3 regions of the Xenorhabdus bharatensis genome follow, and region 3 is predicted to be linked to each of the others. Evidence: riboswitches for the same ligand, from Rfam matches in the RefSeq annotation. Region 3 holds a riboswitch; each other region holds the start of a gene.

Evidence for each region. A riboswitch is a leader RNA that binds a small molecule or an ion and turns the genes downstream of it on or off. The one in region 3 is predicted to bind thiamine pyrophosphate.
Region 1: it holds a riboswitch for thiamine pyrophosphate, as region 3 does, so the genes downstream of both, thiB (thiamine ABC transporter substrate binding subunit) here and thiD (bifunctional hydroxymethylpyrimidine kinase/phosphomethylpyrimidine kinase) in region 3, are expected to answer to the same signal.
Region 2: it holds a riboswitch for thiamine pyrophosphate, as region 3 does, so the genes downstream of both, thiC (phosphomethylpyrimidine synthase ThiC) here and thiD (bifunctional hydroxymethylpyrimidine kinase/phosphomethylpyrimidine kinase) in region 3, are expected to answer to the same signal.

What each region holds. Positions count from the first base shown of each region.
Region 1 covers NZ_JBBMXG010000006.1:81,449-91,627, reverse strand. The annotation lists gene thiP (thiamine/thiamine pyrophosphate ABC transporter permease ThiP) at 1-792, opposite strand, end outside; gene thiB (thiamine ABC transporter substrate binding subunit) at 768-1,781, opposite strand; TPP riboswitch at 1,921-2,025, opposite strand; gene rppH (RNA pyrophosphohydrolase) at 2,285-2,812, shown strand; gene ptsP (phosphoenolpyruvate--protein phosphotransferase) at 2,822-5,068, shown strand; gene lgt (prolipoprotein diacylglyceryl transferase) at 5,186-6,115, shown strand; gene thyA (thymidylate synthase) at 6,112-6,906, shown strand; gene AAC855_RS07655 (prepilin peptidase-dependent protein) at 7,158-7,649, shown strand; gene AAC855_RS07650 (prepilin peptidase-dependent protein) at 7,649-8,260, shown strand; gene AAC855_RS07645 (YgdB family protein) at 8,265-8,726, shown strand; gene AAC855_RS07640 (prepilin-type N-terminal cleavage/methylation domain-containing protein) at 8,739-9,119, shown strand; gene recC (exodeoxyribonuclease V subunit gamma) at 9,112-10,179, shown strand, end outside.
Region 2 covers NZ_JBBMXG010000025.1:33,769-43,947, forward strand. The annotation lists gene AAC855_RS18665 (HesA/MoeB/ThiF family protein) at 1-728, opposite strand, end outside; gene thiE (thiamine phosphate synthase) at 722-1,435, opposite strand; gene thiC (phosphomethylpyrimidine synthase ThiC) at 1,419-3,404, opposite strand; TPP riboswitch at 3,547-3,671, opposite strand; gene AAC855_RS18680 (HAD family hydrolase) at 3,747-4,421, opposite strand; gene nudC (NAD(+) diphosphatase) at 4,718-5,497, shown strand; gene dcp (peptidyl-dipeptidase Dcp) at 5,573-7,771, opposite strand; gene hemE (uroporphyrinogen decarboxylase) at 8,197-9,261, shown strand; gene nfi (deoxyribonuclease V) at 9,266-9,943, shown strand; gene AAC855_RS18705 (YjaG family protein) at 10,020-10,179, shown strand, end outside.
Region 3 covers NZ_JBBMXG010000004.1:191,726-201,904, reverse strand. The annotation lists gene AAC855_RS05785 (amino acid permease) at 143-1,504, shown strand; gene cspE (transcription antiterminator/RNA stability regulator CspE) at 2,295-2,504, shown strand; TPP riboswitch at 2,647-2,739, shown strand; gene thiD (bifunctional hydroxymethylpyrimidine kinase/phosphomethylpyrimidine kinase) at 2,827-3,624, shown strand; gene fbaB (class I fructose-bisphosphate aldolase) at 3,697-4,746, opposite strand; gene trhP (prephenate-dependent tRNA uridine(34) hydroxylase TrhP) at 5,325-6,710, opposite strand; gene AAC855_RS05760 (YegP family protein) at 6,922-7,266, opposite strand; gene baeR (envelope stress response regulator BaeR) at 7,352-8,050, opposite strand; gene baeS (envelope stress sensor histidine kinase BaeS) at 8,050-9,453, opposite strand; gene mdtC (multidrug efflux RND transporter permease subunit MdtC) at 9,462-10,179, opposite strand, start outside.

The DNA of each region.
Region 1 (10,179 bases), on a different contig from region 3:
AAGCTTTTGGCTCAGTAACACCAGACCAAGACAGCAAAAGAGCTGGATAAGTGCCAGCAGGGCGGCCTGACCCAGATCGTAGTCATACTTGATAGCCTGATAAATAGAGAGCTCAATGGTTGTTGCAGAAGGGCCGCCGCCTAATGTCAGTACAGTGGCAAAGCTGGCAAAGCACAGCATGAAAATCAGAGCGCCTGTCGGCAAAATCTGGCGGCGCAGGTAAGGCCATTCGACAAAGCGAAAGTGTTGCCACTCATTCATACCAAGCTGAGCGGCAAGCTGCCGTTGTTCTATGGCAATATTTTCCAGTGACTGGAGTAATAAGCGCGTCGCCATCGGCATATTGAAGAAAATATGAGCCAGTAAAATACCCTGAAGACCGTAAGGCGTGAAATGGTATTCAATCCCTATCCACTGGCAAAGATTGGCCAGCCAGCCAACGCGTCCGTAAACAGTCAGTATGCCAAACAAAGCGACTAAAACCGGCAGCACCAGTGTCATAGCGCACAGGCGCAAGAAAAACGTTCTGCCCGGAAAGCGGCGGCGGTAGAGCGCTCTGGCCAGAAATATGGCGGGTATCACCGAGAATAAGGCGGATAAAAATGCTTGCCAGAAAGTAAAACGAATCACATGCCACAAATAGCTGTCATTCAGAAATACCTGCCAGTGATTTTCAGGCGCATAAAACCACAGAGCGCCAAAAGCGGAAAGCGCAATGAGGATCAACAGGCCGGAGGCAATCACCCCCGGCAATAACCAACCCGCGATTAACGGCTTACAGCACTTTGCCATGTACGGATCCATTGTGTGCGGTGTTTTGCTACTTCATCTGCGTTAAATTGCAGAGATTTCTCTGGCACAGGCAGTTGTTTGAACACTTCCGGCAGAGGAATATCAGTAACAGGATACATCCACTGCGTGTTCGGAAGGACTTGCTGGAATACGGGGGAGAGCATGAATTGCATGAATTTCCGGGCCAGTTCAGGCTGCTTGCTTGATGCCAGTTGTGCAGCAACTTCAACCTGCAAATAATGGCCCTCATCGAATATGGCTGCGGCGTAATTATCCTTTTTCTCGGACATGATGTGATAGCCCGGTGAGGTGGTATAGCTGAGCACCATATCGCCTTCTCCTTTCAGGAATAACCCGTATGCCTCACTCCAGCCTTTAGTCACCGTCAGCGTTTTTTTGGCAATATTCTGCCACTCTTGTGCAGCTTTATCGCCATAGAGTTCCTGTATCCAGAGTAAAAAACCTAAGCCGGGCGTACTGGTGCGCGGATCCTGATAAATAATCTTCCAGTTCTGCTGGCTGTTAATGAGTTCAGCCATGCTTTTTGGGGGATTTGGCAAGGTGTTTTTATTGTAAATAAAAGCAAAATAACCGTAATCGTAAGGAATAAAAGTCTTGTTATTCCATGTGAAAGGCAGTTTTAATTTTGTGGTATCAATGCTGACAGGGGTGAATAACCCCGTCTGTTGAGCCGACTGAATCAGGTTATTATCTAAACCCAGCACGATATCCGCTTGGGTTTTTTTACCTTCCATTCTTATACGGTTCAGTAAAGAAACACCATCCTCCAACGCAACGAGTTTTAATTCACAGTCACACTCGGATTCAAACGCTTTTTTAATGGCCGGGCCTGCTCCCCACTCAGAGGCAAACGAATCATAAGTATAAACGGTCAGTGTAGGCTTAGCCTGTGCTGCCTGAGCAAAGGCACAGGCAAAAACCGATAATACACCGATTGTGATAAACCGGGAAAATAAACGCTTCAACACTTTGCTCTCCTGTCGTTATCAATAGTAATTATTAATAGTGGTTATTAACAATCGTTATTAGCACTCACACTTAAGTAAGTGACTGGCAGGTTGGTAAAGGATTTGAGAAAGTGTCTGATAAAATGACTGCGATATATCAATTGGGTAGTGGCTCAAATCCCTACGCCGGTACCAACCGGATCAGGTTCTACGGGTTTGCTCTCAGCGATGTTGTCTGACAACAATCGCACCCCGTTGAGATGACTGTATTGTAGAGACTAAAGCAGTGACTGCAAAGCCTCATTAATATATCTGTCGCCTTTCTGGTTATTTTTTCTGACTTATTGGTCGTGTTCACATTTCTGCTATCGTTTTATCAATAGGCGGGGAACCCCATTCCAAAGGGGCCTTTCCTTGCCGCTGAGATGTAATTCTAAATCCATTGGGTATAGAGGTTTACCGCTTGAGGGGAGTGTGAAACAATTAGCTATCTTTTCAAATTCGTTTTATCGAGAGGTAGTCTGGTGATCGATGATGATGGCTACCGCCCGAATGTAGGAATTGTAATTTGTAATCGTCAGGGGCAGGTTCTGTGGGCCCGCCGTTATGGACAGCATTCATGGCAGTTCCCCCAAGGAGGTATCAATCCGGGAGAATCGCCAGAGCAAGCGATGTATCGTGAGTTGTTCGAAGAAGTTGGTTTAAGTCGCAAAGATGTACGGGTTTTAGCCTCCACCCGTAGCTGGTTGCGTTACAAATTACCCAAACGTTTGGTGCGTTGGGATACAAAGCCCGTTTGTATCGGGCAAAAGCAACGCTGGTTTTTATTGCAGCTGCTTTGCAGTGAAAAAGAAATTAATGTGCAGCGCAGTAGTACACCAGAATTTGATGGTTGGCGGTGGGTGAGCTATTGGTACCCTGTCAGGCAGGTTGTTTCCTTTAAACGGGATGTGTATCGCCGTGTGATGAAAGAATTTTCCTCCATCGTGATGCCGGTACAGGAATCATCGCCACAACCCTACTCAGCCTATTATCGCCGTAGAAGAAGTTAGGTAATTGTTATGCTCATGCGCTTACGGGAAATTGTTGAAAAGGTTGCTATTGCAACGGATTTGTCGGAAGCGCTTGAGCTGTTAGTTAATGAAACCTGCTTAGCAATGAATACGGATGTTTGTTCTATCTATCTGGCAGATCACCAGCGCCAGCGTTATTACCTGATGGCAACCCGGGGGTTGAAGAAGCCGGGAAAGCGCACGGTCAGCCTCTCCTTTGACGAAGGTGTTGTGGGGGAGGTCGGGCGCTTGTCAGAGTTAATCAACCTTGCCGATGTACGTGATCACCCCAGCTTCAAATATATTCCTCAGGTAAAAGAAGAAAATCTCCGGGCCTTTTTAGGTGCTCCGATTATCTACCGCCGCCAATTGCAGGGGATTCTGGTCGTTCAGCAAAATGAGCGGCGATCGTTTGATGAAAGTGAAGAGTCTTTTATGGTGACTCTCGCCATGCAATTGGCTGCGATCCTTGCTCAGGCACAGGTTCGTGGATTATCAAGTCAGTATTGTCAGACCCACATCAAAGCACTGGCGGTCTCTCAGGGAATTGCGATGGCTCAGGGTTGGCAGGACTGTTCCCAACCCTCACTTGAGCAGATATCTGAAGCGTTAGCACTTGATTATCAGGCCGAACGTTCCCGCCTGACCCGTGCGCTTGAGCAGGCAACAGCAGAATGTCGCCGGATAAGTAAACGCTTTACCGCCAGCTCGCAGAAAGAAAGTGCCGCTATTTTTGACCTCTATTCCCACTTACTGAATGATCCGAAACTTAAACAGGATCTGTTTCACTCGGTTGATAACGGTTTTATCGCAGAGTGGGCGGTAAAAAGTGTTGTGGAGAAATACGCGGAACAATTTGCCCACCTTCAGGATGCCTATATGCGGGAAAGGGCTTCTGATTTGCGGGCGCTCGGGCAGCGGTTACTCTTTCATCTGGACGATGATTTTACCGGTAATAGTCAGTGGCCGGAGCGCTTTATTCTGGTGGCAGATGAACTCAGTGCTAACTTACTGGCTGAAATTCCGCAGGATAAATTGGCGGGTGTTATTGTGCGTGATGGAGCGACTCATTCACATTCTGCAATTTTAGTCAGGGCAATGGGGATCCCTGCGATTATGGGCGCTGATATTCATCCTGAATTGCTGCATAACCGAATGTTGATTCTGGATGGCTATCAGGGAGAGTTTTTCATTGATCCAGAACCACGGGTTGTTGAGGAATATCGCCAGATTATCGAAGAAGAGCAGGTTCTCAGTAAACTGGCGGAAGGAGGGTTGCAACAAAAAGCCCGGCTTAAAAGTGGAGAGAGGGTACTGGTTCAGCTTAATGCAGGGCTGAGCCTGAAATATGAGCAACAAATAGGCGATAGTATTGATGGGGTCGGCCTGTATCGTACCGAGATCCCTTTTATGCTGCACAGCGGTTTTCCATCAGAAGATGAGCAGAGAAACCGCTATCAGGAAATGTTGACACTTTTCCCTGACAAATCAGTTGTCTTGAGAACACTGGATATTGGCGCTGACAAACATCTTCCGTATATGCCTATTCATGAAGAAAACCCTTGCCTTGGCTGGCGGGGGATCCGTATAACGCTGGATCAGCCGGAAATATTTCTTATCCAGCTCAGGGCGATGTTGAAAGCGAATATATCGACCGGAAATCTGAAAATATTGTTGCCGATGGTAAGCTGTATCGAAGAGATTGATGAAACCAAAAAACTGATCAACAGGGCAAAGTCAGAAGTTGAACAATCTGCTGGCACAGCCATTGCGATGCCACAAATTGGTGTCATGGTAGAAGTGCCTTCTCTGATCCTGCTGTTACCGCAACTAAAGAAACGCGTTGATTTTATCTCTATCGGCACCAACGATTTAACCCAGTATTTACTGGCGGTGGATCGCAATAATACCCATGTTGCCTCTTTGTATGACAATCTTCATCCGGCAGTGATTAAGGCCCTAAAACAGATTGTTGATGAAAGTCAGCACATTGGTTTACCCGTTAGTGTTTGTGGTGAAATGGCGGGTTTACCGATGGGAGTGCTGATATTAGTTGGTCTTGGCTATCGTTGCCTGAGCATGAGCGGGCGGAGTATTCCACGAATTAAATACCTATTACATCATTTAGATTCCGCAGAACTGGGTTATTTTATCCAAGAAATCCTGAAAGCAGAAACGACCCAGCAGGTGAGAGAAATTTGCTCTGCTTTTATGGAAACCCACGGCCTTGGTGGGCTGGTGCGTGGTGGCATTTAACCGCCCATGCTATTATTTACCATTGTTATTTAAGATGACCGGTTATTTACGGTGATCTGTTATTTACAATGATCTGCCTTAGGGCATTAACACAACATTATTTTTTAGTGGGGAACGATGAGCACTAGCTATCTGGCATTTCCTAATATTGATCCTGTCATATTCTCAATCGGGCCGGTATCGCTTCACTGGTACGGTTTTATGTATTTGGTTGGCTTTGTCTTTGCCATGTGGCTGGCAAATCGTCGTGCAGCAAAACCAAATAGTGGCTGGCAGAAGAACGAAGTAGAAAACCTGCTGTATGCGGGGTTTGTCGGAGTATTCCTCGGCGGACGTCTCGGTTATGTTCTGTTCTATAATCTCCCGGTATTCATGGAGAACCCGCTGTATCTGTTTAAGGTCTGGGATGGCGGGATGTCTTTCCACGGTGGGTTGATCGGCGTTATTTGTGCTATGTGGTGGTTCTCCCGCAGGACGAAACGTCACTTCCTGCAAACTGCGGATTTTGTCGCACCACTGGTGCCTTTTGGCTTAGGTATGGGGCGCATTGGTAACTTTATCAATGGCGAATTGTGGGGGCGTGTCACGCTTGATACACCGTGGGCAATGTTATTCCCCGGTTCCCAAAGTGAAGACATCGCACTGGCAACGAAAGACCCTTCTTTATGGCCTATTCTGGAAAAATATGGTGTCCTGCCCCGTCATCCTTCACAACTGTATGAAATGGTACTGGAAGGCATCGTACTGTTTATCATCCTGAATTTATTTATCCGTAAGTCACGCCCGATGGGAAGCGTTTCAGGATTATTCCTGATCGGCTACGGTGCATTCCGCATTATCGTTGAGTTTTTCCGTCAGCCTGATGCCCAGCTCGGATTATTTGATGGGATCAGCATGGGGCAGATCCTTTCAATACCAATGATTTTAGCCGGAATATTGCTGATGATATGGGCTTATAAACGTCCCAGCAGCAATAATACCGGTAACAATACGCGAAAAAACACGCGAAAAAATACGCAGAAAGACAAGGTACAAGAGGCAAAATGAAACAGTATCTGGATTTAATGAAAAAAGTGCTGGAAGAAGGCACAGCAAAAGATGACCGCACAGGCACAGGAACACTTTCGATCTTTGGTCATCAGATGCGTTTCAATTTGCAGGAAGGTTTTCCGCTGGTGACAACCAAGCGTTGCCATCTTCGTTCCATCATTCATGAACTATTATGGTTTCTGAATGGTGATACTAACATCAAATACCTGCATGATAATGGCGTCAGTATCTGGGACGAATGGGCTGATGAAAACGGTGATTTAGGGCCGGTTTATGGTAAACAGTGGCGTTCATGGGGCGCACCGGATGGCCGCCAGATTGATCAGCTGACCAACGTTATCGAACAGCTGAAAAGTGACCCGGACTCGCGTCGGATCATCGTTTCAGCCTGGAATGTCGGCGAGCTGGATAAAATGGCGCTGGCACCATGCCATGCTTTCTTCCAGTTTTATGTGGCGGATGGCAAACTGTCCTGCCAGCTTTACCAGCGCTCCTGTGATGTTTTCTTGGGGCTACCCTTCAACATCGCCAGCTACGCGTTGTTGGTCCATATGATGGCTCAGCAGTGTGATCTGGAAGTGGGTGATTTTGTTTGGACGGGTGGTGATACTCACCTTTATAACAACCATATGGAACAAACAAAGCTCCAACTGAGCCGCGAACCGCGCGCATTGCCGAAACTGGTTATCAAACGCAAACCTGAATCTTTGTTCGATTACCGATTCGAAGACTTTGAAATCGAAGGCTACGATCCACATCCCGGCATTAAAGCACCGGTTGCAATCTAATGCTGATTTAACTCAGTCAGTAAAAATCATTGCCTATCTTTTTTCCATCCCCGAACCGGGGATGGAAAAATTAGGTATCCAATGAATCTGGATTATATTACCGAGCTGGTTCGCAAATAAAATGTAACCCCGCAATATACTGATTTCTTTCCTCAAATCTCCTCGCATAAATAGAAACTGACGCTGTTATTCCCTTTCGGATTGAAGATATTTTGCCTGTCGGAATGAATTGCTGCATAGGCTGAATACTGATGAGTGATAAACAAAATGGATTCACACTGCTAGAACTGCTGGTAACAATGGTTTTAGTTTCTATGAGTCTGCTCTGGGGGCTGTATAGCTGGAGAAATTATCAGAACAGCCAGCACTTACAATCGGCAGTGCAGAATGTGTTGTCGTTTATGGAAAGGCAGCAGGCTCTGGCTAATTATCTGAGTCAGGAAAGAACACTATGGCTGGTGGCTGGGCCGCCCTGGTGTTTGGTTTCATCAGTCACTAAAAGCAGTGATTGCCATGAAGGTGAGGGCGAACGGGTTAGTTCCCCCCATGATGATGTGTTTCTGGCGTCAGCAACCAGTCAACGCATTGATTTTTATGGTATCAGGAATACGGCAATGCCAGCCAGTTTCGCGCTGGCAAATGCTGCCGGAGAAATAAGTATTGTTATCTCAGGGCGGGGCAGGATCAGGACATGCAGTAATAATCTGAGTCAATTACCGGATTGTGAAGGAATAAAAAACTGATGAGTGGGGTTATTGGCTATTACAGGCAAAAACAATCCGGTTTTTCCTTGTTAGAAGTGTTAGTCGCTATGTTGATTGGCAGTGTCATTTTTATTGCGATGGCAAAAACCTATCCGGTTTTATCGAGCCAGATACTCGATCTTTATCGTCAGTATCGCCTTCATTATCTGATCAACCGAGTGGCACATATGATGGAAAAAGATCTCCGGCGAGCGGGTTATTGTCTGAACAAAAAGCAATGTAAAGGGGAACCGTTGGTGATCCAAAATAAACAGGCTGAACCCACAAACTCCTGCTTTATTACCGCTTTTGATCTTAATTTCAATAATCGCTGGGAAGAGCCTGAACATACCGCTTCTGAATTCTTCGGTTATCGGTTAAATAATCGCATTCTCGAATGGAAAAGGGGAGCGGCAAACTGTCAGGACAATGGCTGGGAGCGGCTTTTTGATCCCAAAGAAGTGCATATTGATAAGTTTCATCTTGAACAATCGCGGTCACCACATGGGGTAATATTTATCACGTTATCGATCAAAGCCAGCTGGGTGAAATCGCCCTCTATTATTCACCATCACCGCACCACAATCCGGTTGCGTAATATCAGGAAATAATTCGGTGAATCAATACTGGCATTCAAGATACGAGAAGCAAAACGGAAACGCCTTATTGGTCTCTATCCTTATGATGCTGACATTAAGTTTGATGACGCTGAAAGCACTTCATTATCAACAGGAAAACGCCATGTTAATGATGTTCGATGAACAACGATATCTGAATGCTTTTCAACAGGCTGAATCATCTCTGGCGTGGGGAAAAGTCCAGTTATGGCCGCTTGAGTCGCAGGAACTGGAAAATTGGCATTGTTTACAAAAATCTGACTCTTATCTGAAAAGCTGTCTCCGGCACTTTGAGGGCGATCTTTTTCTGCTCAAGGGAACAGCGCAGTTTTCAGCCGGAGAGCAGTTTGAACTTTATCAGTGGATGAAACGGATGAAATACTTAAATCGGGATACACTTATTCCTATTGAAAGTGGCTGGCTGGATTTTTGCCCTGTGACTCAGGCTGTTTTTTGTTGATGAAAATTGTTTATGAAAATAGCCCCGATAAAACAGAAGAACAACCGACAGAGCGGTATAAGCCTGCCGGAGGTTATGGTGGCATCTGTAGTGTTTGCTATCTCCCTGTTAGGTTTGATGCGTTACCATCAGGCGCTGTCATCAAATTTCCAGCAGTATTGGCAGCAACTCAAGGCAGTAAAGCTGGCACATGAACAATTGGAACGATATGAACCATCAGAAGGCAAACCTCCACGGGATGAAATGACGCCACAACAAGGATGGGAAATTGAATTTCAGCAGGAATTTGAATTATCGGGGTGCTACCGGATAACGGTGAAGGTGACAAAAGGCTATAATCCTTCAGGTAAATTAGAACGCTGGTTTTGTGCAGGTGGGAGTATTGATGTTTAAAGTTTATCATTCAAATCAACTTGATCTTCTGAAGGAGTTGATGGCGATATTTATCGGGGAAAACCCCCTCGCCAACCCATTTGACAAAGAAGTGATTCTGGTTCAAAGCCCCGGTATGTCACAGTGGCTGCAAATTCAGCTGGCTGAAAAACTGGGGATTGCGGCAAATATTGAGTTTCCACTGCCGGCAACGTTTATCTGGCAGATGTTCACCGTAGTATTACCCGACGTTCCTAAAGAAAGTGCATTCAGCAAAGATGCTATGAAATGGAAACTGATGACACTTCTGCCTGATTTGTTAACAGAACCGGAATTTATAGCACTCAGGCATTATCTTGATCAGGATAACGATAAACGCAAAATTCACCAATTGGCTGGTAGAGTAGCTGACCTGTTTGACCAGTATTTGGTTTATCGTCCGCAATGGCTGGAAAGCTGGGAAAAGGGGCAGCTTGTTGAAGGGCTGAGTGCCAGTCAGGAGTGGCAAAAACGGCTATGGATTGCACTGAACGAATATACCCTTCAATTGCAGCAGCCTATGTGGCATCGTGCCAATTTATATAGCCGATTTATTTCAACGCTGGAAGAGGGCAATTTTCCTCGGGAAAAACTGCCTTCACGGGTTTTTATCTGTGGCATATCTTCCCTGCCACCCACTTATATGCAGGTAATTAAGGCGTTGGGGCAACAGATTGATATTCATCTGATGTTTACCAATCCATGCCAATATTACTGGGGGGATATTCAGAGTTACACATTTCTCGCCAGACTGAAAAGCCGTAAACCTAAACATTACCGCACTCAGAAAAACCTGGAGCGGTTCCGGGATCCGGATAATGCCTCTTCTCTTTTCAATGAAGAAGGTGAACAGGAACTGAGTAATCCGTTACTGGCATCATGGGGAAAACTGGGCCGAGATAATCTTTATCTGCTGTCACAGTTGGAGCCAGATGCTGATATTCATGGCTTTGTTGAACAGGAACCGGGCTGCCTTTTACATCAGATCCAGCGTGATATTCTGGACCTTGAAGATCATGCCCAGATTGGTTCCACAGACAAT
Region 2 (10,179 bases), on a different contig from region 3:
GGACATCGTGGTGAGGGTGTCAGCTGTAACGTACTCCAGTTTTGTTTTCTGCCATCAAACAATCGCAGTTTTCCACTCAGATAAGAAGGAAGACCCGCCAGCATTTTAATGGCTTCCAGCGCCTGTAATGTCCCAATCACACCGACTACCGGCCCTAAAACACCCGCAGTACGGCAGTTACGCTGAGGCTCTTCCTGATCGGGATAGAGGCAGGCATAACAGCCATGCTGGTAAGGCGGTTCGAATACCATAAGCTGACCACTGAAACCGACGGCGCTGCCACTGATAAGGGGTTTACCGGTTTCGATACAGGCGGCGTTAATAGCATGGCGGGTTGCCATGTTATCGCAGCAATCCAGTATCAGATCGACCTGCCGGACGAGGTTTGTCAGTGATTTTTTATCCAATCGTTCATTAATGACGGTTGTATTAACCAATGGATTCAGATCAGCCAGTTTTTGTGCCGCCAGAGCGGCTTTACCTGCAGGAATATCAGCCGTGCGATAGAGGATCTGACGTTGCAGATTTGAGACATGTAACTTGTCATCATCGGCAAGATAAAGATGCCCCACTCCCGCTGCTGCGAGGTAGAGTGCGGCAGGGGAACCTAATCCCCCCATCCCGACGATTAACACCTTGCCGTTTTTTAATTTTTCCTGTCCGTCCGGGCCGATATCTTCCAGTAATAATTGACGGCTGTATCGCATAAATTCTTGATCGTTCAACATAAGCGCCTCCGATCATTTTCTTCAACGTTTCTGTCAGGTGTCCCTTCAACTAAATGAAGCAATCTGGCTGTTGCCTGCCGCCAGTCTTTCGCTTTAGTGATGGCACTGACCAGCGCGACACCACCGACACCGGTTGCGACCACATCAGCTACACGCTCCAGTGAAATACCACCAATAGCCACTGTCGGGAATTCAGGTGTGAGCGTGACCTGATGTTTCAGGGCGATTAAGCCCTGTGGCGATGAAGGCATCTCTTTGGTTGTTGTCGGGAAAATATGCCCCAGAGCAATGTAGGATGGGCGTAAGGTTTTTGCCCGCGCCAGTTCCTGTTCGTCATGGGTGGAGATCCCCAGCCGCAGCCCTGCTTGTCGGATGGCACTGAGATCAGCGATGTCTAAATCCTCCTGCCCCAGATGAACGCCATAAGCACGGTGTTTGATTGCCAGACGCCAGTAATCGTTGATAAACAGACGCGCGTTGTATTGCTTCCCCAATGCGATCGCCTGCCGGATATCATGCTCTACCTGATCTTCGGGCAGATCTTTAATACGCAGTTGCAGCGTTCTGACCCCCGCTTCCAGTAACCGCTCAATCCATATCAGAGAGTCCACCACCGGATATAACCCCAACCGATGCTCAGTTGGCGCAAAGGAGGCTGTTTCAGGGCAAACGGTTTCAGATAAAATGGCTTCAGACTGATTTAACATCGTTGATATCCTCAGCCCGGTGATACAGTTCGCTGCCATGTGTCCGGAATTCTTCGGACATCTGTTCCATACCCGATTGTTGTTCCAGTTTTGCGGCATAGTCCCGCACATCCTGTGTAATTTTCATTGAGCAGAATTTCGGCCCGCACATGGAGCAGAAATGGGCAACTTTACCGGATTCCTGCGGCAATGTTTCATCGTGATAAGCGCGGGCGGTATCAGGATCAAGGGCCAGATTAAACTGGTCTTCCCAGCGGAATTCAAAACGCGCTTTTGACATGGCGTTATCACGAATTTGAGCACCGGGATGCCCTTTCGCTAAATCTGCCGCATGAGCTGCGATTTTGTACGTGATGAGTCCTTGTTTCACATCTTCTTTGTTTGGCAGGCCAAGGTGCTCTTTCGGCGTAACGTAACAGAGCATGGCACAACCGAACCAGCCAATCATGGCTGCACCAATGCCGGAGGTGAAATGGTCATAACCCGGTGCGATATCGGTGGTCAATGGCCCTAATGTGTAGAAAGGCGCTTCGTGGCAGTGTTCCAGCTCTTCCGTCATATTGCGGCGGATTAACTGCATCGGAATATGCCCCGGCCCTTCGATCATCACCTGAACATCATATTCCCAAGCGATTTTGGTCAGCTCACCCAGCGTATGCAGTTCGGAAAACTGTGCTTCATCATTGGCATCCTGAATAGAACCGGGACGCAAACCATCCCCCAGAGAAAGAGAAACATCGTAGGCGGCACAGATTTCACAAATTTCACGGAAATGGGTATAGAGGAAGTTTTCCTGATGATGGGAAAGACACCATTTCGCCATAATGGAACCCCCACGGGAAACGATGCCTGTCAGTCGTTTGGCGGTCATCGGGACATAGCGCAGCAGAACACCGGCATGAATAGTGAAATAATCGACTCCCTGTTCCGCCTGTTCCAGTAACGTATCGCGGAACATTTCCCACGTCAGGTTTTCCGCAATGCCGTTGACTTTTTCCAGTGCCTGATAGATGGGAACTGTACCGATTGGCACCGGGCTATTACGCAGTATCCATTCACGGGTTTCGTGGATATAGCGCCCGGTGGAAAGATCCATCACGGTATCCGCGCCCCAGCGGGTAGACCAGATCAGCTTCTCAACTTCTTCTTCAATGGAAGAGGTTACGGAAGAATTACCGATATTGGCATTCACTTTCACCAGAAAGTTACGCCCGATAATCATTGGTTCGGATTCTGGATGGTTAATGTTGGCAGGAATAATCGCACGACCCGCAGCGACTTCCTGTCGCACAAATTCCGGCGTAATGTTTTCCGGTAAGTTGGCACCGAAACTTTGCCCCGGATGTTGCTGGAGCAGAATTTCGCCGCGAATACGTTCACGCCCCATATTTTCCCGCAGAGCGATAAATTCCATCTCCGGCGTAATAACACCTTTACGCGCGTAGTGTAATTGGGTAACGCGTTCGCCTGATTTCGCTTTCAAAGGGTGGGGGCGATGGTGAAAACGCAGGTGATCCAGACCAGCATCAGCAAGGCGCTGTTGGGTAAAATCAGAGCTGAGGGTTGTGACAGGCTCTGTGTCATTGCGCTCTTCAATCCACGGCTGGCGGATTTTCTGCAAACCTGCGTGGACGTTCAGCACGGCTTCAGGGTCGCCATAAGGGCCGGAAGTATCATAAACAGGTACGGGTTCATTTTCCTCAAATTGAGGCGCTTCTTTTGTCCCGCCAACCAGTGTAGGAGATACCTGAATTTCACGCATAGGAACCTGAATATCCTCGCGTGAGCCTTCCAGATAGATACGGCGTGAATTGGGGAAGGTAACACCCTGAATTGAATTGATAAATTCCTGTGCGGCATCCCGTTGGACTTTACGTGGACGTGCCGGATGGGTTTTAGGGGAGATATCCGTTGTAGGGATAATATCGGCGCTGGAGGTAACAGTTTCGTTAGTAATAGCATTAGACATAGCAAATTCCTGACTGTGTAATCGCCTGTAATCAGGCTTAAGTTGAGAAAATTGCTTGTCTGGAGCTCGCAGGGAGTAATGATGGTTGCTGAACGATGTTATCTGGCAGAAGGTCTGTACAGAAGCAATAAGTCATATCAGCAGAGGGATTACTCTTGTTCCCTTCGCGGGTATTAGCCCGATCAGGTTCTGCGGATCCCGAATAAACGGTCTCAGCCTGTGTTCACCGTGATATACGCTGAACGCTAGGCACTCCGACAAGAAAACACCCCAGAGTATAAAGGGGATTATGGAAACTGCAACCGGAAAACTGAGCCTTTTGTATTGGCCCGATGTCAGGTATTAACTCCGTGGCGCTAACGCCCTGCTCAATTGCTTCCAACCATGTTTTTCTGCTGCTGACTGTAATTTTGTATCAGCATTAACCGTAAATACCTCACTGGCAAAGAAACACATCGGTAAGTCGTTTGCTGAGTCTGTGTAAAAAGAGATATGTTGTGGCGATAAATTCTGTTCTGCCAGCCATTGCTGTAAGCGGGTCACTTTCCCTTCACGGAAAGTCGGGATACCCTCAATATCGCCGGTATAACAACCCTCTTTCATGACCATATCAATGCCCATTGCGGTTTTTACGCCGAATGCAGCCGCAATTTTTTTCACCACGAAAGAAACAGTCGCAGAAATGATAATGACAGGAATATTTTGTTGGCGGTAAATATCTAATTGTGTTTTCGCTGCGGGATAGAAGAGAGGCTTGATTGTCGTTTCCACAAAATCCGTCAGCCAGACATCAACTTGTTCATGGGGTATTTGGCAGAGGGCTTGCAAACTGACTGACAGGTATTCCTGCATGTTCAGCTTCCCTGCGCTGTAATCCGATATCATTTTCTGATCTGCTTCTACAAAACGTGGGTCAGTAATGATCTGTTTTTCCCATAAATATTTTGTCCAGAGTAGACTGGAATCCCCACGGATCAGGGTGTCGTCCAGATCAAATATGGCAACCTGCTGTGACATAGTTGTTATTCCTCACATCCGAAATCGACAGGATAGGGTCGGTTGAAAGAGAATCAAATATTTTATTGTGACTTATTATTGCTTTATTGCTGCTCACTGTTATTGCCGTGCTTCAATGAATATCCGAAAACATGCACATTCAGAAACATTGTTAATATAACAGATTGCAGACAGAGTACGATGAAGAAGAGTATGCTGTAATGGTATTAACCTTGGTTAACATTTAATTAACACTGACTTGGTTAATATATTCTTAATGATCACAGCATATGACACAACACATGATGGAGCCAATAATGCAAAAAAAACTGACAGGTATAGAACGAGGCTGGTGGATTGTCAGCCTTGAAAACAGAGTTTGGCTTCCACAGGGAGATTTACCGCTAGGCACTGCCGAGAGCTGGTCATTACAGGGCCTTGTAGCCTACGCTATCGGCGAGTGGTTGGGAGAAATAGTATGGCTTGTCCGTCATAAGATGGCATCAGAGATGTATTCTCCCCGCCGGATTGTAGAACAGGATCCTCAATTATTTCAGCTGGTAGGGCGCGGAGTCCAGTTGGCTGAGTTTTACCGCTCACATCGTTACTGTGGGTATTGCGGTCATGAAATGCAGCAGACTGAGCACGAGTGGGCCTGCCTGTGCCACCATTGCGATGAACGCTATTATCCGCAGATTGCTCCTTGCATTATTGTGGGTATCCGCCGTGAAGATCACATTCTACTGGCACAACATCAGCGTCATCGCAATGGTATTCATACCGTGCTGGCTGGGTTTGTGGAAGTGGGTGAAACACTTGAAGAGACGGTTCACCGCGAGGTGATGGAAGAGAGTGGGATAAAAATCCGTAACCTGCGTTATGTGACTTCTCAACCGTGGCCTTTTCCGCATTCATTGATGATGGGGTTTCTGGCTGATTATGAGAGTGGCGATATTGAGCATGACCCCGTTGAGCTAATCAGTGCGGATTGGTATCGATATGATGATCTTCCCCTGATCCCCGGGCCTGATACGATTGCCCGCCGTCTGATTGAGGAAACGGTCGCACTGTGTCGTCAGAACTGTCGCCAATATTGATAGTGAATACTTACAAATCATGAGAGTTACCCGATTTTTTCTATCAGGTAACTCTCAATATTTCAGGGTACTTGGTTATTCTTGTTCCGTAAGACCCCGGTTTTTCAGCATAGATTCGGTACTTGGCGGTTTACCTCGCCAGTTTATATACAGTTTTTCCAGATCTGTACTATTACCGCGTGACAATATCTTATCGCGGAAAATCTGCCCATTTTCTCTTGTCAGACCGCCATGCTCGGTAAACCATCCAAACGCATCGTCGGCCAGCATTTCTGTCCACAGATAGGCATAATAACCGGCAGCATAACCACCACCCCAAATGTGTTTGAAGTAACTGGAGCGGTAGCGCGGTGGCACGTAGCTGAGATGGATGTTGTCTTCTTGCAGAGATGCGGCTTCAAATTTATTCACGTCCTGCTGGGGCTTATCAGCGGCTAGCATATGCCAGTGCATATCCAGCAATGCGGCTGACAGCAACTCAGTCATTGTATAGCCTTTGTTAAATTTATCCGCCTGATTGATTTTATCCATCAGCGCCTGTGGCATGACCTCGCCGGTTTGGTAATGTCTGGCGTAATTCGCAAATACCTTAGGATCGCGAGCCCAGTATTCATTAATTTGTGATGGGAACTCCACAAAGTCACGAGCAGTACTGGTTCCTGACAACGTCGGATATTCCTGATCGGCGAACATGCCGTGTAAAGCATGCCCAAATTCATGGAATATTGTGATCACGTCATCATACGATAACAGCGCAGGCTGGCCCGGAGCCGGTTTAGTAAAGTTGGCAACGTTGTAAATTACCGGTTTGGTTCCGAAGAGTCTGGACTGATCAACAAAATTACTCATCCATGCGCCACCGGCTTTATTGTCACGCTTAAAGTAATCGGAATAGAACAGCGCCAGTTGTTGCCCGTCTTTATCGAAAACTTCATATACGTGGACATCGGGATGATAAACCGGAATGTCTTTGCGTTCTTTAAAGGTAATGCCATAGAGCAGGGTAGCGGCGTAGAACACACCGTTATTCAGGACGTTATTCAGTTCGAAATAGGGCTTAATCTGGGACTCGTCCAAATCATACCTTGCCTTGCGTACCTGTTCGGCATAGAACGGCCAATCCCATGCTTCCACTTTGAAGCCGCCTTTCTGCTGGTCAATCACGTCTTGAATATCTTTTGCTTCACGTTCAGCGCGTGCAGTTGCAGCAGGGACGATATCACGCAAAAACTTCAATGCGACTTCTGGTGTTTTTGCCATCTGGCTCTGCAACTTCCATGATGCGTAATCTTTGAAACCCAGCAATTTAGCCTGTTCAGCCCGGATTTTCGCTAAGCGGGACAGCGTTTGGCGTGTGTCGTTATCATCCCCTTTTTCCGCTCGGTTCCACGATGCTTCGAATAACGCCTTACGTGTATCGCGATCTTTCAGATCTTGCAGAATCGGTTGTTGGGTCGTGTTCTGTAATACGAACAGCCATTGATTATCCAGCTTACGCTCACTGGCAGCCTGTGCAGCCGCAGCCATTTCGCCATCGGACAGCCCGGCCAGCAGATTTTTATCTTTAACCGCCAGAGCGCCATCTTTAGTTGCTGCTAACAATTTATTGGTAAATTGAGTACGAAGGGTTGCCGATTCCTGATTTAATGATTTCAGCTTTATTTTATCGGCATCAGATAAATTGGCACCCGCTAATTCGTATTGCTTATAGATGACTTCTACCAGACGGAGCGATTCTGAGTCCAGATTCAGTGTTTCGCGCTGTTGGTAAACGGTTTTGATGCGGTTGAACAGTTTACTGTTCAGCATTATCTCATCATTCATTGCCGCCAGTTTTGGTGACATTTCCTCACTGAGTTTTTGTAGACCGTCAGTCGTATTCGCTGAGGTCATCGCCCAAAATACGTTTGTTACCCGATCCAGCGTCGTGCCAGTTTTCTCCAGTGCGATAAAGGTATTTTCAAAGTCAGGCGGAGCGGGATTATTGGCGATCTTCTCCACTTCTTCCAGCTTCTGTTTAATACCGGCCGTGATTGCAGGTGAGTAGTCTGTTTCTTTTATTTTATCGAACGGAGGGGCCTGGAAGGGTAGTTCGCTGGTATAGAAGAAAGGATTATTCTTATCCTGTTGTTGGTCAACTTTATCGGTCACACTTATCTCCTTTATCTGACCACCTGATACGCTAGTGTGGCCGGATCCCCGTTTATTTTCTTCGGCTTGCGCCTGAGTGCCTAATGCTAAGCCAATAGCCAGTACTAAAATGGATAAACGCATCAGTCGAAACTCCTCCATGTAAATTTTATAGGTTATTTATCAATAAAAATGACTTTATAAGAGCTTTGAGACAGTCGATTGACGATGGCCGCTTAACGAAAGCCCATTAACGACCGTCAATTAACTAACGTAAACCAATTCATCCAACGATTAACTGAAAAGCGCGAACGGTGAAGGATTATGGCAATGTGAGATACCAGATTGCCTGCGCGCTACATATCTGTAACACAAGGTTAACATAATGAGAGCGATAGACCGGAGTGCCTAGTCCTTGTTGCTAGTTTTGTGAACCCATACATAAATTTTTTTCATCTTAGGTTGTTGATTGATGACTGAACGTTTATTTATTGGCACTCACAACGGAAGTTGGGCGGTTGACGTGTTATCATGCGGGCGCTTTTTGTCGATAATCAAGGGAGCCTGTCATGAATGAGTTGAAAAACGACCGTTATCTGCGTGCCTTATTACGTCAGCCAGTTGATATCACTCCGGTATGGATGATGCGGCAGGCAGGGCGATATTTACCTGAATATAAAGCAACACGGCAGGAGGCGGGGGATTTCATCTCGTTATGCAAAAATACTGAACTGGCCTGTGAAGTCACACTTCAGCCTTTGCGACGCTTTCCACTGGATGCAGCCATCCTGTTTTCCGATATTTTGACTATTCCTGATGCAATGGGATTAGGGCTGTATTTCGAAGCCGGTGAAGGCCCGCGTTTTCAGGCGCCAATCCTTAACCATGCCGATGTAGAAAAGCTATCTGTTCCTGATCCGGAGATGGAGCTGGGTTATGTCATGGATGCTGTCCGTGCGATACGCAAGGCTTTGGCAGGGCAGGTTCCTCTGATTGGTTTTTCCGGTAGTCCGTGGACACTGGCAACCTATATGGTCGAAGGCGGAAGTAGTAAGGCGTTTACTAAGATCAAAGCCATGATGTATGCTGAGCCGGCGACACTTCATCTGTTGCTGGATAAATTGGCTGATAGCGTTATTCTATATCTGAACGCCCAGATTAAAGCAGGCGCACAATCTGTCATGATTTTCGATACGTGGGGCGGTGTTTTATCCCAGCGCGATTATCAGGAGTTTTCCCTGCAATATATGCATAAGATTGTCGATGGATTGATCCGCGAACATGAGGGTCGCCGAGTACCTGTCACCCTGTTTACAAAAGGGGGAGGACAATGGCTTGAGGCAATGGCGGCAACTGGCTGTGATGCGCTTGGGTTGGACTGGACAACGAATATTGCTGATGCTCGTCGTCGTGTCGGAGATAAAGTCGCTCTACAGGGGAATATGGACCCATCCATGCTGTATGCCTCACCAGCGCGTATTGAGCAGGAGGTTTCGACTATCCTGCAAGACTTTGGCACAGGCAATGGGCATATTTTCAATTTGGGGCACGGCATTCATCAGGACGTTCCGCCAGAACATGCCGGGGCTTTTGTCGAAGCAGTACACCGGCTGTCAGCGAAATATCATCAATAAATCTATGTACAACACGAAAGCACTACGTCAGGAACAAACAGAGAAAGCACAACGAGTGATCCGCCATGATGTGCTTCCGGCTTCTTTTATCCCGGAATTCATTGCAGGGGCTGACGTAGGGTTTGAAGAAAACGGCACGGTAACCCGTGCCGCCATCGCTGTTTTACATTATCCCTCTCTTGAGCTGGCAGAATACCAAATCGCGAGAATGGCGACTGTACTTCCCTATATTCCCGGTTTACTCTCATTTCGTGAATATCCGGCATTGCTTGAAGCATGGGGCAAGTTAAACTTACGTCCTGATTTAGTGATGGTTGATGGTCAGGGGATAGCTCACCCAAGGCGTTTTGGCATTGCCAGCCACTTTGGTTTGTTGGTGGATGTTCCGACAATTGGGGTAGCTAAAAGTCGCCTGTGTGGTGAACATGCTCCTGTCGGAGAAGTAGTGGGAAGTCGTCAGCCACTGATCGATCATGGTGAACAGATCGGTTTGGTCTGGCGGAGCAAAAAAAGGTGTAATCCACTCTATATTTCCATTGGTCATAAGGTCAGTATTGATAGCGCCATGGGTTGGATTGAACACTGTATGAAAGGATATAGGTTACCTGAACCGACCCGTTGGGCTGATGGAATAGCCTCAAATAGAGCGTTTTTTAGGCAAACAATGCAGAAAAGTCTTTAATTGAAGCGGAAATATGTGGATATTCTTGATTTTCAGGTAAACTTCGGCGCAAATTAGGCATCATGAGTAACGACTAATGTTAAGAAACCCGATTCACCTGAGGTTGGAGAAGCTTGAAAGTTGGCAACATCTGACTTTTATGGCTAGTCTATGTGAGCGGATGTATCCGAATTATCACACGTTTTGCCATCAGACTGAGTTTGCTGATCCTGCACAATATCGCCGAATTCTTGATC
Region 3 (10,179 bases):
AGGTCCAAAACGACAAATAAAATAGTTTAAACAGGTTCTATACCCAATGGATTTCGGGCTGCATCACTGCGGTGAGTGAATGAAACCAGCACAGAAGTGGCTTGAAATACAACGGATATAATTATCGAAATAAGAGGACTAGATGACGGGGCACATACAACAGTCGACGCTTAAGCGTGGTTTAAAGAACAGGCATATTCAGCTTATTGCACTCGGTGGCTCAGTAGGAACAGGGTTATTTTTGGGAATTGCCCAAACGATAAAAATGGCCGGGCCTTCGGTGCTTCTGGGGTATGCGATCAGTGGTTTTATTGCATTCCTGATAATGCGCCAGTTGGGGGAAATGGTTGTTGCAGAACCGGTAGCAGGTTCTTTTAGCCACTTCGCTTATAAATATTGGGGTAATTTTGCTGGTTTTCTATCCGGTTGGAATTACTGGGTCATGTTTATACTGGTTGGAATGGCGGAGCTCACCGCTGTCGGTATGTATATTCAATACTGGTGGCCAGAGATCCCAACGTGGGTTTCAGCCGCAATATTCTTTGTGGTGATTAATTCTGTCAATTTAATTAATGTCCGGCTCTATGGGGAGGCGGAATTCTGGTTCTCTATGATTAAAGTCGGGGCCATTATCGGCATGATCCTCTTCGGTTCTTACTTGCTCATCAGCGGAACAGGGGGGCCACAAGCCAGCGTAAGCAATTTATGGCAGTATGGCGGTTTCATGCCCAATGGTGCTGCGGGTCTGATCACAGCAATGGCCGTAATTATGTTCTCATTCGGCGGATTGGAAACCGTTGGGATTACGGCGGCAGAAGCTGAAAATCCAGAAAAAAATATCCCAAAGGCAACTAATCAGGTTGTGTACCGTATTTTGTTGTTTTATATCGGTTCGTTGTTCATTCTGTTGTCTCTTTATCCGTGGATAAAAGTTGTTGAGGGCGGAAGTCCATTTGTTCTGATTTTCCATAACCTAGATAGCTTCTGGGTTGCTAATGCCTTAAATATTGTTGTGCTGACCGCAGCATTGTCGGTTTATAACAGCGGCGTTTATTGTAACAGCCGAATGCTGTATGGCTTGGCTAAGCAGGGTAATGCACCACGTATTCTGACTAAAGTGAATAAGCGCGGTGTTCCGGTTTTATCAATTGCACTGTCGGCTTTGGCAACATCGATAGGTGTATTGATTAACTATGCTATGCCGGGTAAAGCATTTGAGCTTTTGATGGCGTTGGTAGTGACAACCTTAGTTATTAATTGGATTATGATCTGTGTGTCACATCTGAAGTTTCGCGCTGCGAAGGATTCAGAAGGTGTTAAGACAAGCTTCCGGGCATTCTGGTATCCATTTGGTAATTTCTTGTGCCTGATATTTCTGGCTTGTATTCTTGTTATCATCCTGACGATACCTGATATACGTATATCTGTGATCCTCATGCCATTCTGGATTGGCGCATTGTGGGTTGGTTATTTATTTTCCAGATCGAATAAAGCAAAGACATAATTTGATAGTTTTAAAACGAGTATACTTTTTCAGCCGGGCATTATGCCCGGCTGATTTTTTTATCATGAATCTAATTTTATTAATCCCTGATAACAAAATTTTATTACATGAGAAAACTATGTGAAAATGTAAACTACAAAAATTGCATATAAAATGAATGTTATCCATTTCTCTCCATAATGATGTTTTCGCTGATCTGATACCTGCGTAATAGGTTGTTTAAAGCTTAGCTCTGCCAATGCTATAAACATGATGTCAGCTTCTGACATATTTAGATAATAAAGGACGCCTATAAATTGAATAAGGTGGAATGTAACTGAACAATATTTAATAAAGGATATACAAAATATAAACCAGCTGAATCTGGAGCAATCATATTACACTCTAAGATGTTAACAAATATACTCCGTTATTTTATTGCTTCCTCAATTAAGTTTGAAAATTATAACTCTCTGCTGTATCGCTTAATAAGCGTGATAAACAGAATTATATATCAAAAAAGTCAAAATACTTTCCTAGAGTTAAAATTCTATTTCTTTGTTAATTCATGATGTTATGTAATATAAATACTTCTGGCTGATGTTAAATAAAAAGCAGATATTAATAATTTGAAATATGTGCTTTAGCTCGTGCCGCTGAAAAAAATGGCTTGCGATTATATAAAGAGTATGTGATAAAACACATGGGTAAACGAAGTACTGTTTCTGTTAATGAATAGCAACAATGAATACGGGTTCGTTTCTTTTTAATGCCAATCGGCTAATAAAGTGATTCAAAGGAAATTTTTGAAATGGCAAAAATCACTGGTACTGTGAAGTGGTTCAATGAGTCTAAAGGTTTTGGTTTTATTACTCCAGCTGATGGCAGCAAAGATGTATTTGTACATTTTTCTGCAATTATGAAAGATGGATTTAAAACATTGTCTGAAGGCCAACAAGTTGAGTTTGAAATTCAGGATGGTCCTAAAGGTCCAGCTGCTGCAAACGTGACAACTTTATAGTAATAAAAAGTAATTAAAAGTAATAAATTTATTTTTGCTGGTGTTTTCATTACCAGCTGAATATATATCGTTAGTCTGTTTCATTATTTAACGATAACATATTGCAAATATCACTCTATTGGGATACTAATAGAGTGATTTTTATTTTGGCTCGGGGCGTTCTTAAGTGAACTGAGAAGTACCCGTATTACCTGATCTGGATAATGCCAGCGTAGGGAAGTCTCGGTATATCCCATATCCGGCAGATCTTGAAAAGGCAACTTGAAAGATAACGGGTATTCTGATTACCGCTTTTCCTGAGCTGGTCGCAGGAATCATCATCATGTCAATCCATTCATTGACCATTGCAGGAACTGATCCTAGCGGTGGTGCCGGCATTCAAGCCGATTTGAAAACCTTTTCTGCACTTGGTGTTTATGGCACAACGGTGATTACCGCTCTCGTTGCGCAGAATACCACCGGAGTGCAAGCAGTTTACGATATTGAACCCAGTTTCCTTTCTGCCCAACTTGAGTCTGTGCTTTCAGATGTCAGGATAGATAGTATTAAAATTGGCATGTTATCGAATGTTGCTAATGTGAAAATTGTCACGGAAATACTGCATCGTTACCCAGTTCCTTATACTGTGTTGGATACAGTGATGCTGGCAAAGAGCGGAGATCCGTTATTGTCTGAAGAAGCGGTCACAGCCATGACAGAGTTACTACTCCCTGTTGTTTCCTTAATTACCCCCAATTTACCTGAAGCGGCAGCACTATTGAAATGTTCTTCCGCGGAAACAGAAGATGAAATGTTGCAACAAGGGCGAAAATTATTATCAATGGGTTGTCAGGCAGTTCTGTTGAAAGGGGGTCATCTGGCTGACGGAGAAAGCCCTGACTGGCTGTTTACACCTGAAGGGGAATGGCGTTTTACTGCTTCCAGAGTTAATACCCACAATACTCATGGCACGGGTTGTACTTTATCAGCGGCTCTTGCTGCATTACGGCCACGTTATGATGATTGGCAGAGCACAGTGCCCGTCGCAAAAGCGTATTTACGAAATGCCTTAGTGCAGGCAGATAAATTAGAGGTGGGAAAAGGGATTGGGCCGGTACATCATTTCCATCAATGGTGGTAGTGGCTGATTGTGAAAATGGGGATAGTTATATCCCCATATCTAATTATAATTCAACTAATTAGCCTGATTTTATCAGGCTATAGTGACGCTCTTGTCGAGATAGACATCCTGTACTGAGTGGATCAGAGCAACGCCTTCTTTCATTGACTTCTTAAATGCCTTGCGCCCAAGAATTAATCCCATGCCTCCGGCGCGTTTATTGATGACCGCTGTACGGACTGAATCACTCAAATCATTGGCACCTGAAGCGCCGCCAGAATTGATTAAGCCGGCACGCCCCATGTAACAGTTAGCTAACTGATAACGAACTAAATCGATAGGGTGTTCTGTTGTCAATTCAGTATAGACGCGTTTATCTGTGTGCCCGAAACCAATTGCTGTGTAACCGCCATTAGTTTCCGCCATTTTTTGTTTAACGATATCAGCACCGATAGTTGCGGCCAGATGGTTGGCCTGACCGGTTAAATCGGCACTTGTATGGTAATCAACGCCATCTTTTTTGAAGGCGGAATTACGTAAATATGCCCACAGTACAGTGACCATTCCTAATTCATGGGCACGTTCGAAAGCGGCAGAAATTTCTTCTATCTGGCGGCGTGACTCATGCGAGCCATAATAAATCGTCGCACCAACTGCAACTGCGCCCATGTTAAATGCCTGCTCAACACTGGCGTACAAAGTCTGATCATATTCGGCAGGATAAGTCAGAGTTTCATTGTGATTCAGTTTGACCAGAAACGGGATTTTATGGGCATAGCGGCGGGAAACCGATGCCAGAACACCATAAGTCGAAGCAACGCAGTTACATCCGGCTTCAATCGCTAATTCAACAATATTTTTGGGGTCAAAATAGAGCGGGTTTGCTGCAAAAGAGGCACTGGCTGAATGTTCAACGCCCTGATCAACTGGCAGAATCGAAAGATAACCCGTTCCCGCCAGACGCCCATGATTAAATAAAGTTTGCATTGAGCGCAATACCGCGTTTGGCCGATTATTTTCGATCATTACACGATCAACAAAGTCTGCACCCGGAATGTAGAGATTTTCACGTGGAATAGTAGAACATTGATGCTGTAATAAACTTTCTGCGTCTTTTCCTAACAAATTCACGATATCAGTCATATTTAACTCCAGTTTGCAAAAGGCGCTACTGATTGTTGTTTATATTTGCACAGAGTACAAGGTGAGCAGGAAGGGAAGATGTAGTGGATCGCTTCAGTTGAGACTATTTTTCATAGTTAATGTTATGTTTATTAAAATTTAATTATTTCACTCCTGTCATGCATGTGTATAGTGAGATAATATCAATCTGCTCTGTTGAGAATAACTATCTCAAGGTGTTTTCTAAAAATTCCTTCAGTATGTTGAATAAATATGAGTGATATTTATTCAAACTGATTTTTTTATTTACAATTAATTTTGTGATGGGTAGCGAGATAATTATTATTGACTGAATAAACTCAATAACCAGCAATTCAGTTAATGATTTTTTCTTGCTGATATTACTGATGATTTTTCAAATTTTAAAATTACAGGAAAAGAAAAGGCTAGCCCAAGGGAGATTGAGCTAGCCAAGGAGGTGGTTCCTAGTCTTACAGTGAAACTTTTTTAGTTCTTCATTTTTCAGAATGGATAATACGAGAAATAAAATAGTATTGATGTGATCTGTTTCTAAAAAAATGGAACTATTTCTGTAAATTTCATACTGAATTATTTTTAGGAACTGTATTTGTATGTGGGGCTCGGGTATTACCTGCTTTCAGATTACGGATAAGCAGCGCGTAATTCAGTTCAATTTCTTCAGGAACAGGTAAGTAAACAATATGACCATCACCCGGAGCAACTTCGACAGCCTGATTCTTTTTGTTTATCATTGATGCCAGTACAAAGTTGATATTACCTGCTGGCGTCATAATCTCAAGGCTGTCACCAACGAGGAACTTATTTTTTACTGCTACTTCAGCCAGCCCATTGACCCGATTGCCGGTAAATTCTCCCACAAATTGTTGCGTTTCTGATACTGAATAACCATATTCATAGGTTTGATAGGCATCGTGAGTATGACGGCGCAAAAAACCTTCCGTATAACCACGATGTGCTAATCCTTCCAGCGTGCTCATTAATGTTGGATCAAATGGTTTACCTGCAACGGCATCATTGATGGCACGGCGGTATACCTGAGCTGTACGGGCACAATAGTAGAAAGATTTAGTACGGCCTTCTATTTTCAGTGAATGTACGCCCATGCCAGTCAGCCGCTCTACATGCTCTACTGCACGTAAATCTTTAGAGTTCATGATATAAGTGCCATGTTCATCTTCAAATGCGCTCATATATTCACCCGGACGTTTGGCTTCTTCTATCATGAAGACCTTATCCGTCGGAGTGCCCTGTCCCAGTGTTGGCTCAATATTTTTAACCGGAATAGGGTCATGGGTATGAACAATGTTGCCGGTGTCGTCTTCTTTTCCTTCCTGAACGTTGTATTCCCAACGGCAGGCATTTGTGCAGGTTCCCTGATTAGGATCGCGTTTATTGATATAGCCTGATAGTAAACAGCGGCCTGAGTAAGCCATACAAAGTGCGCCATGTACGAAAACTTCCAGCTCCATTTCAGGCACCTGCTGGCGGATTTCTGCAATTTCTTCCAGTGAAAGTTCGCGCGATAGAATGACCCGAGTTAAGCCCATTTGTTTCCAGAATTTTACTGTGGCCCAGTTAACCGCATTTGCTTGCACGGAAAGATGGATATCCATTTCAGGGAAGGCTTCTCTCACCATCATGATTAAACCGGGATCGGACATAATTAGCGCATCAGGCCCCATTTCAACCACAGGCTTCAAATCGCGGATAAAGGTTTTCAGTTTTGCATTGTGTGGGGCGATATTGACAACGACATAAAAACGTTTGCCTAATTCATGGGCTTCTTTAATCCCCTGAGCCAGTGTTTCATGGTTAAACTCGTTGTTACGAACACGCAGGCTGTAACGGGGCTGCCCGGCATAGATAGCATCTGCGCCATAAGCAAAGGCATAGCGCATGTTTTTCAGGGAGCCGGCGGGAGAAAGTAATTCTGGAGTAAACATATTATTCGCGTTCTCAGTCTGAGTTCAAATCAGACCTCACCCCTTTATCATTACTAAGGGTAAGGTTAAAGAGGGGATTTTAGCGCTTATACCTTTTGACTTTCAAGATTGTCTTGCAAGGTACAACCGTAGATATAGCGGATATAGATACGGAGGAATGGGTATGCGGGTAAAAACGCGCCGCGGATGCGGCGCTGTTAACGAACTACGATTACATACTTTTAGTCAAGTCCCGTATTTTATCTGTTACCCCGGTTTTCATCACAGACTGCATTCCTTTTTTCATTGCGGTTTCATCACCATAAGATTCACTAATACCAATAATCTGGTGATTTCTGGCTTTCAGGACAAAATATGTTTTGCCAGATTTATTTTTCCTTACTTCATGACGAGCTTTGTCGGGAGAGTTGACTTGCACTGAGTGAATACCTTTATTGGCGGCAGCCTTAGTGGTGTACATCTCACTGCTGAGAATAATGTCACCGTTCGCTGCGACCAGATTGAAGTAAAATTGCCCGTTCTTCGCTTTCTTAAGATCATAGTGACCAATAGCCATAAGAAATTCTCCTGATTGGGTAATTATCAGATTAAGTTTAGCCTGAAATTTATGCAGGTGAATTTTTTTAATAACAGTAGGCAAGTTACATCAGACGACAAATTTCGGCTTCCCAGCGATATCCCAACCCGTAAATTGAGCGAATGAAAGATTTCTCTTCATCCAACTGTTCTAACTTTCTGCGTAGATTCTTTATATGGCTGTCAATTGTTCGATCATTCACAATACGATGATCGTTATAGAGATTATTCAACAATTGATCACGGGAAAAAACACGTCCGGGCTGGCTGGAGATAATTTTAAGTAACCGGAATTCAACCGGAGTCAGTTCCAGTACCCGTTCAAGGTAGCGAGCCTGAAAATGGTTTTCATCAATGGTCAGTGCTCCCTGTTCGCTGACGATATCCTGCGGACGATAGCAGCGGCGTAAAATCGTTTTCACTCTGGCGACGATTTCGCGTGGGCTATAAGGTTTACAGACATAATCATCCGCCCCAATTTCCAGCCCCAGCAGGCGATCTATTTCTTCAGTTTTGGCTGTCATCATAACAATGGGGATATCTGAAAATTTGCGGATTTCCTTACAGACAGATAACCCATCAAGGCCGGGTAACATGAGATCGAGCAGAATAATATCAGGCTGGTGTTGCTGGACATGAGCAACCACCTCATCACCGCGCACTAACCATTGTGTTTGATAATTTGCAGTTTGTAGATAGTCAATCAGTAACTGCCCCAGTTTGGGTTCGTCTTCAACGATCAGAACGGTATATTGTGCACTCATTATTTCAATATCTTATTTGGCGTTTTCTGTTCAGAAAATTTGAACAACGGTAATTCTACGTGAATTTGAATACCACCTAAAGGTGATATTTCAGCATAAATAAGACCATTGTGCGCTTCAATAATGTTGTAGCAGATTGCCAGACCTAAGCCTGAGCCACCACTGGCTCGATTGCGGGAAGATTCGCAACGATAGAAACGTTCAAAAATACGCTGGCATTGTTCAGCAGTAAGACCGGGAGCACTATCCTGCCAGTTTAATAACCATTTTTGCTGGTTCACATACCCGTGGATAAGCACTGCTCCGTGATCAGCAGTATAGCGCAGGCTATTTTCCAGCAAATTATGGAATAGCTGCGTTAATCGCTTAGGGTCAGCAAATACTATTGTGTTTTGCGGTAAATATATTTCCAGTGAAATTTGTTTATCGGCAAAACGTCCACGATAAACCGCGACAGCGATTTGCAGAAGCTCATTGACATTAACCTGTTCTTTTCGATAAGTCAGGGAGCCACGATCCGTCAGAGATAGCAAATGTAAATCATCCACTAATTTTGTCAGAATAGTCACTTCTGTCAGTAACGACTGGATGGTTTCCGGTGTCGGCTGACGGACACCATCCTGTAAGGCTTCCAACTCACCACGCAGAATAGAGAGTGGGGTGCGCAATTCGTGGGAGATATCGGCCATATAATCCCGGCGCATTTGCTCATTTTTTTCCAGCGTGCAGGCAAGGTGATTAAAATCTGATGCTAATTGCCCGATTTCATCCCGAGCGGATGATGTAACACGCACACTGAAATTACCGGAAGCCAGTTTATGAGTGCCTTCTACCAGCCGCTTAACGGGTTTCAAGAAAATGCGGGATAAAAAGAAAGTGGCAATCAGCGCCAGCATGGTAGAGAAACCTGCGATAATCCAACTGGTCAGCTGTTGTTGTTGGGCAAAGCGGATATCAGCCTGACGGGTAATTTTGTCCGAAGTACTGACAATCACCCAACCGACCACGTTATTCTGGTCATTTACCGGAACGCGGTAAGTTTCTTCCGACATATTGTCAGAATGCCCAACTAACAGGTGCATATGGCTGTCAACCACCCAGAACTGAGAACGCCAAGCGCGGGGAGACAACTCCTGCCGATTATCACTGTTCTGTTCGATATTTCGGATAATTTTAAAGATGGCCCGATCATTTTCAGTCAGGAAATCCCAGTTACCATATTGCTGATATTGTTCTGTCAATGCTTCTGCCAGCATTCTGGCGCGTAGTTGGCTGTTTTGCTGAATATAACCGATGAATCCATACTGGAAACTGAGGCGAATGCCCCAGTGCATTGTCACTAATACCAGCATACAGGTAGCAAAAATAGCCAGAAACAGTTTCCCGCTGATCCCGGCTTTTATCCGCAATTTCACAACGATTTTATTCTCTGAAATTTTGCTAAACGGCGTTGTTGCCACTTCTCACGCAGTCTGTCAAAAGACAGATAAACGACAGGGGTGGTATATAACGTAAGAATTTGGCTCATCACCAGCCCACCAACAATGGTGATACCCAGAGGGTGACGTAATTCAGCACCAGCACCGTTGCTCAGTACCAAAGGTAAGGCACCGAATAAAGCAGAAAGAGTCGTCATCATGATAGGCCTGAACCTTAATAAGCTCGCCTGAAATATAGCTTCCCGCGCACTGAGTTGCCCACTACGCTGAGCTTCAAGAGCAAAATCCACCATAATAATCGCATTTTTCTTCACGATACCAATCAGCAGCATAATGCCAATCATAGCAATCAGGCTAAATGGCGTATTGAAGAGCTCCAATGCCAGTAAAGCGCCGATTCCGGCAGAGGGAAGGGTAGAAAGGATGGTCAGTGGGTGAATATAGCTTTCATACAATACCCCGAGAACCAGATAAACAGTAATGATAGCCGCAAGGATCACCAATAACTGTGAACGCTGACTTTCCTGAAAATCTTGCACAGTACCGCCAAAAGAGCTGCGAACAGCTGACGGAACGCTGAGTTCAGTCATCGTTCTTTCTATCGCACTCACTGCATCAGACATCGTATAGCCTTCCGCAATATCGAAAGAGATCGTAGAAGCTGCCGAAAGCCCCTGATGATAAATGTCT